DNA from 3 places in the Pseudoalteromonas sp. SR45-1 genome. Region 3 is predicted to be linked to each of the others. Evidence: predicted binding sites of a transcription regulator. Region 3 holds the regulator's gene; each other region holds the start of a gene.

Region 1 (3,149 bases), on a different contig from region 3:
GATCCAGCTACCGTGCTTTATAACTATATTAAAAGCAAAGTAATACTGGCCGTAAATCAGCCAATGCAATCTCGCTTATTTGCCAGTGAAATACTGCGCGGTGCACCCTATTTACAAAACTACTTTAGAACCAATACCCGCCCTTGGGTTAAACAAAAGGTTGATGTACTTCAAGCATGGATGGACGCTGATAAAATGGATAAGGTTGATCCCTACCATTTGCTCTTTACTATTTGGTCTACCACGCAATATTACGCCGACTTTCAGGCTGAGGTTTTACTCGTAATGAACAAATTAGAGTACGACGAAACCGATGTGGCACAAATTACGCAATCAATTGCCCACATAATTTTAAAAGGTATTGGTCTTAAAATACCTGAGCAAAGTGAGACTTAACCCATGACACCCTTTACTACACCCGATTTGTTTGACGATCACCGCGATAACGTGCAAGTAGCAGACAGCGGCCTTTATCACTTTGGTAAAAAAACCACGTTTTATGGCAAAGTAGTTACCGTTACCTGCCCAGAAGACAACTCTTTTGCCGCCGATATATTGCATGAAAATGGTGAAGGTAAAGTATTGGTTATAAACGGGTTTGCGAGCAAACGCTTTGCGTTTATAGGCGATATTATGGCTGAGCGTGCCCTAAATAATGGCTGGGAAGGCGTAATAATAAATGGCTGTTGCCGAGATATAGAAATACTTGCCACGATGAACTTACCTGTAATGGCGCTAGGCTCTACACCGCGTAGTACCTTAAAGCGCGGCTTTGGTGATAAAAACCAAGCTGTTACCATGCTTAGCACCACTATTGAACCTAACAATTGGGTTTACGCCGATATTAACGGTTTAATCATCAGTAAAACGCCCCTTATTTAGCACTCAAAACCATATAAATAGAGACCAACTTGGTGCATCTGCGCACCAAGTTGGTTTGTTTTAGCTCATTTTAATCTCACTATTTCTACAGCCCACATTTACAAATCTCATACAACCCAACAAAACCTGACCAGTTGGACAGGATTTTAATTTATGGCATTCCTCTTGCTTAGTCTAAGCACTATAAAATCAAAACTACCGATTAAAAAGCGGAGCCTTAGCAATTGTATTAAATTAGTGATCTATTATAACGCGAAGAAAATGACGCAGTGAGTGCGCTATTTAATCCGATAAAATGATCATGTTTTTAATAAAATTGGTATTCATAATAATAATAACCAGCCCGCTTTTTAATCACTCTTAACTTAATAAGTAAGTACTTGGTCAGTTTTATAATAATGAGCTGCAAATGAGTGATAAAAAAAACAACAAAGGTATATTTTGCAATCACGGTCCTACCCTGTGGCAAACAAACCACTCTGGAGTGCTTGCAAACAATCGCTTAGCTGTAAAAGATGTATTTGCAGTAAAGGGCGAGCGTAACAGCGCAGGCAACCCACACTGGTTTAAAACAGCTAAACCGGCTCAAAATACGGCAAGCTCGGTTAATAAGCTCATGACCGCTGGTTGTAACTTTATAGGCTTTACCCATACTGACGAGCTGGCTTATAGCTTAGAGGGTAATAATATACATTATGGCGCTGCGCAAAATCCTAAATTAAAAGGGCATGCTTGCGGTGGTTCGAGTATGGGGTCTGCTGCTGCAGTTGCTGCTAACTTAGCTGATATTGGCTTAGGCACCGACACCGGCGGCTCAATTAGAATACCCGCCAGCTATTGTGGTTTATATGGCATAAGGCCAAGCCATAACGTGATTGAAAAAGACGGCCTAATACCGTTGGCTCCGCCTTTTGATACCATAGGTTGGCTTACCCAAAGCGCCGAGCTATTAAGCGATGTAGGTAATGTACTGCTACCAAATCAAGCTATTAATAACGTTGATACCTTAGTTATTTGCGAGCCGTTATTTGAACTCGTTGACCCTGTTTTACAAGCCCCACTTAAACAATTGCTTGAAAAAACCAAGCCTAATTTTAAGCACCATAAAGAATTTGAACTACCTAACAGCAGCTTATTAAATGAACTTGCTGATAGTTTTAGAGTACTGCAAGGGCGAGCAATCGCAAAAACGCATAAAGACTGGCTTCAATTGCCGGGGCAACTTCCCCAGTTTGCTCCAGCAATTGCGGCACGTTTTAATATGGCGCTTGCCCTAACTGTTCAAGAAGAACAAGAAGCACTAAAAGTACAAACCCAATGGCAAACACTAATAGCTAAAAACCTAAATACAAACAGCTGTTTATTTTTGCCAACCACCCCCACAACCGCACCTAAATTAGGCGCCGACACAAGCGCCTTACGCATGCAAATTATTACGCTTTCGGCAATTGCAGGGCTTAGTGGCTCAGCGCAAGTGCATTTACCGCTGGCTGATTTAGCAAATGATCATCCGTATGGTTTTTCATTAATGATGAGCCACGGTAACGATAAAAGCCTACTTGCTTGCGTTAAGCACCTAGCTGCACACTTTAAACAGGACACACCGGCATGACCACACACAACATTGCATTTACCGCGTCTCATTTTTCGGCCACTGAGGCGGGTATAAATATACTAAAACAAGGCGGTACAGCTACCGAGGCTATGGTAGCGGCTGCCGCTGCTATTAGCGTTGTATATCCACATATGAACTCAATTGGTGGCGACAGCTTTTGGCTTATCGATAACCCAAACCAAAAAACGCCTACCGCTATTGACGCCTGCGGCCGTGCAGCAACTAATACAACGCCCTATAACTCGCTCGCGCAAATATCAGAGCGCGGCGGGTTAAGCGCACTGACTCAAGCGGGTACAATTCGCGGTTGGCAAAAGGCGCTTGAACTAGATGAGCACGCAGCACTACCACTGTCACAAATTTTAGCACCCGCTATTGAGCTTGCGCGCGAGGGTTTTACCGTTACAAAAAGCTTGCAAGCAGGCTGCGAAAAGCTAGCCACTGCTAACAATACCAATGAGGCGTTTAAAAGCCTCTACATACCCAATGGCAAGCCCTTGCAAGCAGGTCAACATTTTAAAAACCCTAAACTTGCAGCAACGTTTGAATACCTAGCAAAACATGGCTTAAACGCATTTTATGAAGGCGCACTTGCCAACTCATTTGCCGCCGACTTAGCAAAAGCAGGCAGCTCAATTACCGCAGGTGACAT
Region 2 (3,149 bases), 170 kb from region 3:
CTATAATCCAACCTTGTTTGTTATCGGCAAATACTTTTAGTTTATTCGTTACTTCATCAACCGATGTTGCACCGCGTACATCAAGTTGCGATAAATTATCGCCAAGGCCAATAACGTGCCCATGAGCATCAATTAAGCCTGGTAATAAGGTATTACCGTGCGCGTCAATTAGCTTGGCATCTGGGTAACTATCTTTAAGTGTATCGCTACCTAGTTTTACTACCTTGCCATTTTTAATAACGAGGGTAGTAAACTGCTGTACTTCACCTTGATATAAAGGGGTATAACCGTTGGCATTATAAATTACTTTTGTTTGTGCAATAGTGTAACTAGAACTAGCGCAAAGGCTGGCTAGTATGAGTGGTTTTATTATTTTTTTGAGCGACATAAGGCATTATTTTTTATTGTTAGTGCGTTAACACTAGCAAACCCAACTTTATAATACCAATATGTGAGACAAATTATGATGAAGAAAAAAGCAGTAAAGCTAGAACATAAAATATCTAGCTTTTGAAAGGGTTTATTTACTAGCGTATAAACTGTATTCACTTAGCGTTAGCTTGCCGTCTTTGTCTTGATCATAGCTTGAAAACCGAGACCACAAAGCGGGGTCTACAGCGGTTTCTGAACGTGTTAAAAAACCATCCTGGTTTCTATCAAGTTTTTCAAATTGCTCTGCAACATTGTTGCTTGCAGCAAAGCCTAATGTGCTAAAAATACTAAACGCAAAAAGCGCTATATAGCTTGTTTTTTTCATGAAAAATACTCAGTAGAGGTTATTGGTAAGGTAATTTTTAAATTCGATTAACGAAATTTGGTTATCTTGGTTTTTGTCCCATTTTACAAATGTGTTTAATAGTTGTGGTTGGGGATCAAGTTCGTCATGCGTTAAATAGCCACTTTTGTCGCTATCGAGGTGATCAAAGCGTTGCTTTACATCAAGTGCAGCGGCATCAAAGCTTAATAGCATTAAGATGCTTATAATAAGGGGAAGTATCTTCATGGTGTTCCTTCCAAAAGATGTATTTAAAGTTTGTGGCTAAAATAAAGTGAAAAGGAAAAAGCACTTGCCGTAATTTAACTCCCAACATTAAATCCTTTTACACACTCCCTCAGGGATTATGGCAAATGCTTTTAATTCCAGTTTACCTATAACAAGCTTAAGTAAAGCTTAATCAGTAATTACTCATTAAGGTTTAAAGCTTTCAAATTCTTTTTTTGAGACTTTTTCATCACCGTCTTCATCTAAGTCGGCAAATTGTCTCATTACTTCCTTATCTTCCTTTGCTTCTGCAATTGATATTTGTCCGTCCATGTCTTTATCTAAGTGGGCAAAACGCACATTTGTTGGCGATGCAATTACAGTGGCACTAATTGCTAAAAACATTAATGAAAAAGCGGCTATAAGTTGTTTCATAATCACGTTCCTTATTAAATGAGTTTATTGAATAAATTTTTTGAATTCATCTAGCGACAATTGCCCATCTTGATTAGTATCAATTTGAGAAAAATTCTCGTGTAACACAGCATCTTCACCTGCTTCGGCTTCACTTAATGTGCCGTTACTATCTTTATCAAGTTCGTTAAAAGTCGCGTGAACGTCCATTGCGTGTGCATTAGCGCCTAAAAAGCCTAAAGCCAGTAATGATGAAATTACTAAAATGCGTTTGTTCATTATTATTTCCTTATTGATTAAAGTTATTACACCTATTACAAAAATGGTGCCAATAATAATTGTTGATATTTTTCAATTGGTTATTATTTTTTCTTTAAGCCAGTGAGAAGTTTTTACTGGGTTTATTGTAATTTTTGTGCGCCTTTTGCAACACTATTTAGCGGGGTTGAAAGGGAGTTTATTAAAATCAAGGAGTTATGTTGTCTCTATTTGGCGACACATTGTTTTATAGTGCTGGCTGTTAATCGTATTAAATATAATTACTGGTTCAGCTAGTGTATAAGGTAAGCACTTAATAATAGAACGCTTAATTTAAAAGGGCTAAACGAAATGCCAGCAACCATAGCTAAAAAATACCAAGCAATGCTTAACTGGCGGCCTAATTTAATCGGGCAATTTGCAATGAGTATGCTGCTTTCGTTGCTCCCGCTTTCTATAGTGGTGATTGTATTTTTAAATGCGCTTAACAAGCAATTAGCGGTTACTCAAAGTATTGTGAGTAACAATTACCAAGTTACTAAATCGTTTAATACTCTAAAACAAGAACTCAACAGTCTTGAGCGGGCCACTAGGCAAAACTGGGTATTAAAAAGTGAATCGCTTGATAAGCTCATTGTCGATAAATGGCAATCATCCCTACAAAGCATTGATGAACTCAAATTTGTAAACACGAATAAAGAGTATATCAACCAATGGCAACGCTTATATACCACCTTACAAACCGCGCATGTAGAGCTTGTTGAGAAAAAACAACAGCAAGCTGAGCTATTTGTGCCAGTGAGCGATTTAGTTGCTGAGCTTACTTTATGGTTACGTGATAAAAACGAAGCGCAAATTACCAATAACCAAAAAGAGCTTACAAGCCTGCAAGCGTCATTTATAAATTGGCTGGTGGCACTTATTCCACTGACTTTAATTGTTGGGGGAGGTTTTTTATGGCGCATAAGTGGGCGGCTAAAAGGGTTAACTACGGTTATTGATAAGCTTGGGCAGGGGCATTGGCAGCAAAAAATATCTGTGAAAGGTTCAGCTGAGCTTGTTGAGCTAGGAGAAAAGCTCCAATGGGTACAAGAACAGCTTCATATGCTTGAGCAGCAAAAAGATACTTTTTTACGCCATGTAACTCATGAGCTAAAAACGCCGCTTGCTTCAATGGTCGAAGGCACTGACTTATTAACTGATGAAATAGTAGGTCCAATTACCGCTGAGCAAAAAGCAGTGCTTGAGCTTATTAGCCAATCTATGGTGCGCCTTCGTACAATGATTGACAGCTTGCTGAGTTATAATGCTATTCGCACCAGTAAAGATAGTCTAAGCGAAGTTGAATTTAGTCTTCTTATTAATAAAATTAATAGCCATTTTGAGCATCGCTTAACTGCGCGTCAGCAAGCTCTGCAGTGGCAAAATACTTTACCTAACAAACCGCTTGCTTTACCTAGTGAGCTTATTGAGATGATTTTAATTCAGCTTATTT
Region 3 (3,149 bases):
GGAAGTTTGTCGTGAGCAAGTTCGCTAATGAACTCTAAAATTCTTTTTTTGCTATTAAAAAGGACCGCAGCTTTGCTGCAGTCCTGGCATATAAGTGAACTTAATTTCATCATATTAGTGTCGAGCAAGCTTCTCTTTGTGTTTGATTACTTGGCGATCGAGCTTGTCGATCAACGAGTCAATAGCGGCATACATATCTTGATGTTCTGTAGAGGCAAATAGCTCAGCACCGCTTACGTGTATTGTGGCTTCTGCTTTTTGATTTAATTTTTCTACATCGAGAATGACATGAACATTATTAATATGATCAGAGTGTCTTTCAAGCTTCGCAAATTTAGTATTAATATAGTCTCTTAGTGAATCGGTTAATTCTACGTGACGACCAGTTAAGTTTAGTTGCATAAGCATTACCCTCTTAGTTTAGCGTCTTAAATCAGACTTTTACGCTGATTTGACGGTGGAATAGCAAGAGATTCGCGGTATTTTGCGATTGTACGTCTCGCTACTTTAATTCCTTGCTCAGCCAATATATCCGCTATTTTGCTATCACTCAATGGTTTTGCTGAGTTTTCTGCTGCGATTAATTTTCGGATAAGCGCACGTATTGCTGTAGATGAACATTCACCACCGTTTTCAGTACTTACATGGCTTGAGAAAAAATATTTAAGCTCAAATATACCACGGGGTGTATGCATGTACTTTTGAGTAGTTACGCGAGAAATTGTCGATTCGTGCATTTCTACCATTTCAGCAACATCATTTAAAACCATTGGTTTCATGGCTTCAGGGCCATGTTCAAAAAAGCCTTGTTGTTGCTTAACAATACAATTAGTAACTTTTAATAGCGTGTCGTTTCTACTTTCTAAGCTTTTAATAAACCATTTAGCTTCTTGTAAATGTGAGCGAATAAACTGGCTGTCGCCACTTGATTTTACAGTGCGAGACATTGCTGCGTATTGGCTATTAACACGAATTTTAGGCATGCTATCTGGGTTTAATTCGACAACCCAGCGGCCTTTAATTTTTTTAACTGACACATCAGGAATAACATACTCAGATTCTTCCCTTACAATAGTATCTGCAGGTTTTGGGTTGAGAGTATGTATTAGTGTCATTACTTCTTTAAGCTCTTCTTCTTTGAGCTTAGTTTTTTTCATTAATGTACGATAGTCGCGAGCTGCTAATAGATCAATATGCTCGGTTAAAATCATTTTCGTTTCATTAATATAAGGTGTTTCTTTATCAAATTGATTAAGCTGAATACACAAACACTCTTGTAAACTACGTGCAGCAATACCAACAGGATCAAACAGTTGGATGCGTTTTAATACCGCTTCAATTTCATCAAGTTCGACTTCGTTATCATCTTCGTTTTCTTGATTAAAGCTTTCTAAAATCTCTTCGCAGCTTAGTGTTAAAATACCTGAATCATCGACAGCTTCTACAATAGCAATAGCAATAGCTTCGTCTGTAGGGCTAAATGGCGTTAGTTGTAATTGCCACATTAAATACTCATGGAGCGTTTCAGTAGAGGCGCCTTGGTATATTGATTCGTCTTCAGGCATTGGACCTGATGAGGCTGCAGGAGCGGCACTCATGTACTCATCCCAACTGACATCCATAGCCATGTCGTCACTTAGCGTGTCTTTTGCAAGTGCTTCACCAGTATCTTGTTCGTATTCGCTCGGAGCATCATCAGCAGATGCGCTAACAGTTATGTCATCGGTATCAGCTTTTTGCTCGTTTTTACCAGCAGCGTCTTCGGAATAGTCTGCCTCTTCAACCTCTAATAGTGGATTACTGTCGAGAGCTTCTTGTATTTCTTGCTGGAGATCCAATGTACTGAGTTGCAACAAACGAATAGCTTGTTGCAACTGTGGAGTCATTGTAAGTTGCTGGCCCATGCGCAGCTGTAGTGATTGCCTCATGTATCTCTAACAATCCTTTTATGTTGTTATAATTAATACTAGCAGATGCTTAAAGACATGGCGTAAATGTTACAGCCTAAATTGCTCGCCTAAGTAAACATCGCGTACTGTTTTATCATTTAATACGTGTTCTGGAGTACCTGATGCAATCAGCTCCCCATGAGAAACAATGTAGGCTTTTTCACAAACATCAAGGGTCTCTCTTACGTTATGGTCGGTAATTAATACACCAATCCCACGATTTTTAAGATGTTCTATTATTTTCTTTATATCTAATACCGAAATAGGGTCAACACCGGCAAACGGTTCATCCAGTAATATAAATTTAGGATCTGCTGCCAGCGCTCGTGCTATTTCTACACGACGACGTTCTCCCCCCGATAATGCCATACCTTGGCTATCACGAATGTGTTGTATGCTAAATTCATCTAATAAGTTATTGAGCGTGTCTTCTCTGGCTTGTTTATTTAGTTCTTTGCGCGTTTCTAAAATGGCCATTAAGTTTTGATAAACAGTCAGCTTTCTAAAAATCGATGACTCTTGTGGTAAGTAGCCTATGCCTAATCTAGCACGACTATGCATAGGTAAAAGAGTAATATCGTTATCATCAATAGATATTTTACCTTTGTCGCTAGGAACAAGCCCTACAATCATATAAAAAGTCGTTGTTTTACCAGCACCGTTAGGGCCAAGTAAGCCAACTATACTGCCAGCTTGTACTTCAAGGCCGACGTTTTTTACAACTTCACGACCTTTATAGCTTTTTGCCAATAGTTCTGCTTTTAATGTGCTCATGGTTGACCTTTATCGCCTTTTTTACTTTTTTTAGTTTCGATCGGTACTAAAATTGTGTGAACGCGGTCAGTTGAGTTTTCATCTTTTTCGGCACTGATGAGCTGCTGCTCTATGTCGTAGGTAATGCTTTTAGCATTTATTTTTTGTCCGGCTTGCGATACTTGTGCATTACCAACAAGCGTTAAAAAACGCTTAGATACATCATAACGTACTTCGTCAGCACTGGCGCTCATAGTCGTGCCGTCTGATTGCTTTTCTTCAAAGTGCGCAGGGCTGCCTGTGGCAATTAATAATTGTTTATTATCACCAAGTTCATCACGTTTGTGTACTTCGAGGCGATCGGCTGTAATGCGGCGATTACCGTGAATAATCTCAACGTTTTTCTCAAAAATACCCACATTAGCTTTCAATTGACCTTCTTGCTTG

The links. Region 3 encodes sigma-54, which starts transcription at its own class of promoters, with help from an activator protein. Its sites were predicted from a motif close to GTTGGCACGNNNNTNGNNT; they were not measured.
Region 1: H5089_RS05955 (amidase family protein) is a predicted target of sigma-54. The motif match lies at 1,035-1,053, and genes of this name have one in related genera.
Region 2: H5089_RS03515 (EF-hand domain-containing protein) is a predicted target of sigma-54. The motif match lies at 1,711-1,729, and genes of this name have one in related genera.

Annotation. Positions count from the first base shown of each region.
Region 1 is NZ_JACJDR010000004.1:108,909-112,057, forward strand. Features, by position in the region: gene H5089_RS05945 (TetR/AcrR family transcriptional regulator) at 1-396, shown strand, start outside; gene H5089_RS05950 (putative 4-hydroxy-4-methyl-2-oxoglutarate aldolase) at 400-882, shown strand; gene H5089_RS05955 (amidase family protein) at 1,292-2,494, shown strand; gene H5089_RS05960 (gamma-glutamyltransferase family protein) at 2,491-3,149, shown strand, end outside.
Region 2 is NZ_JACJDR010000002.1:235,465-238,613, forward strand. Features, by position in the region: gene H5089_RS03495 (amidohydrolase) at 1-388, opposite strand, end outside; gene H5089_RS03500 (calcium-binding protein) at 521-757, opposite strand; gene H5089_RS03505 (calcium dependent protein) at 767-1,003, opposite strand; gene H5089_RS03510 (hypothetical protein) at 1,190-1,417, opposite strand; gene H5089_RS03515 (EF-hand domain-containing protein) at 1,442-1,675, opposite strand; gene H5089_RS03520 (sensor histidine kinase KdpD) at 2,006-3,149, shown strand, end outside.
Region 3 is NZ_JACJDR010000002.1:66,818-69,966, forward strand. Features, by position in the region: gene ptsN (PTS IIA-like nitrogen regulatory protein PtsN) at 1-110, opposite strand, end outside; gene hpf (ribosome hibernation promoting factor) at 115-402, opposite strand; gene H5089_RS02705 (RNA polymerase factor sigma-54) at 429-1,928, opposite strand; gene lptB (LPS export ABC transporter ATP-binding protein) at 1,998-2,723, opposite strand; gene lptA (lipopolysaccharide transport periplasmic protein LptA) at 2,720-3,149, opposite strand, start outside.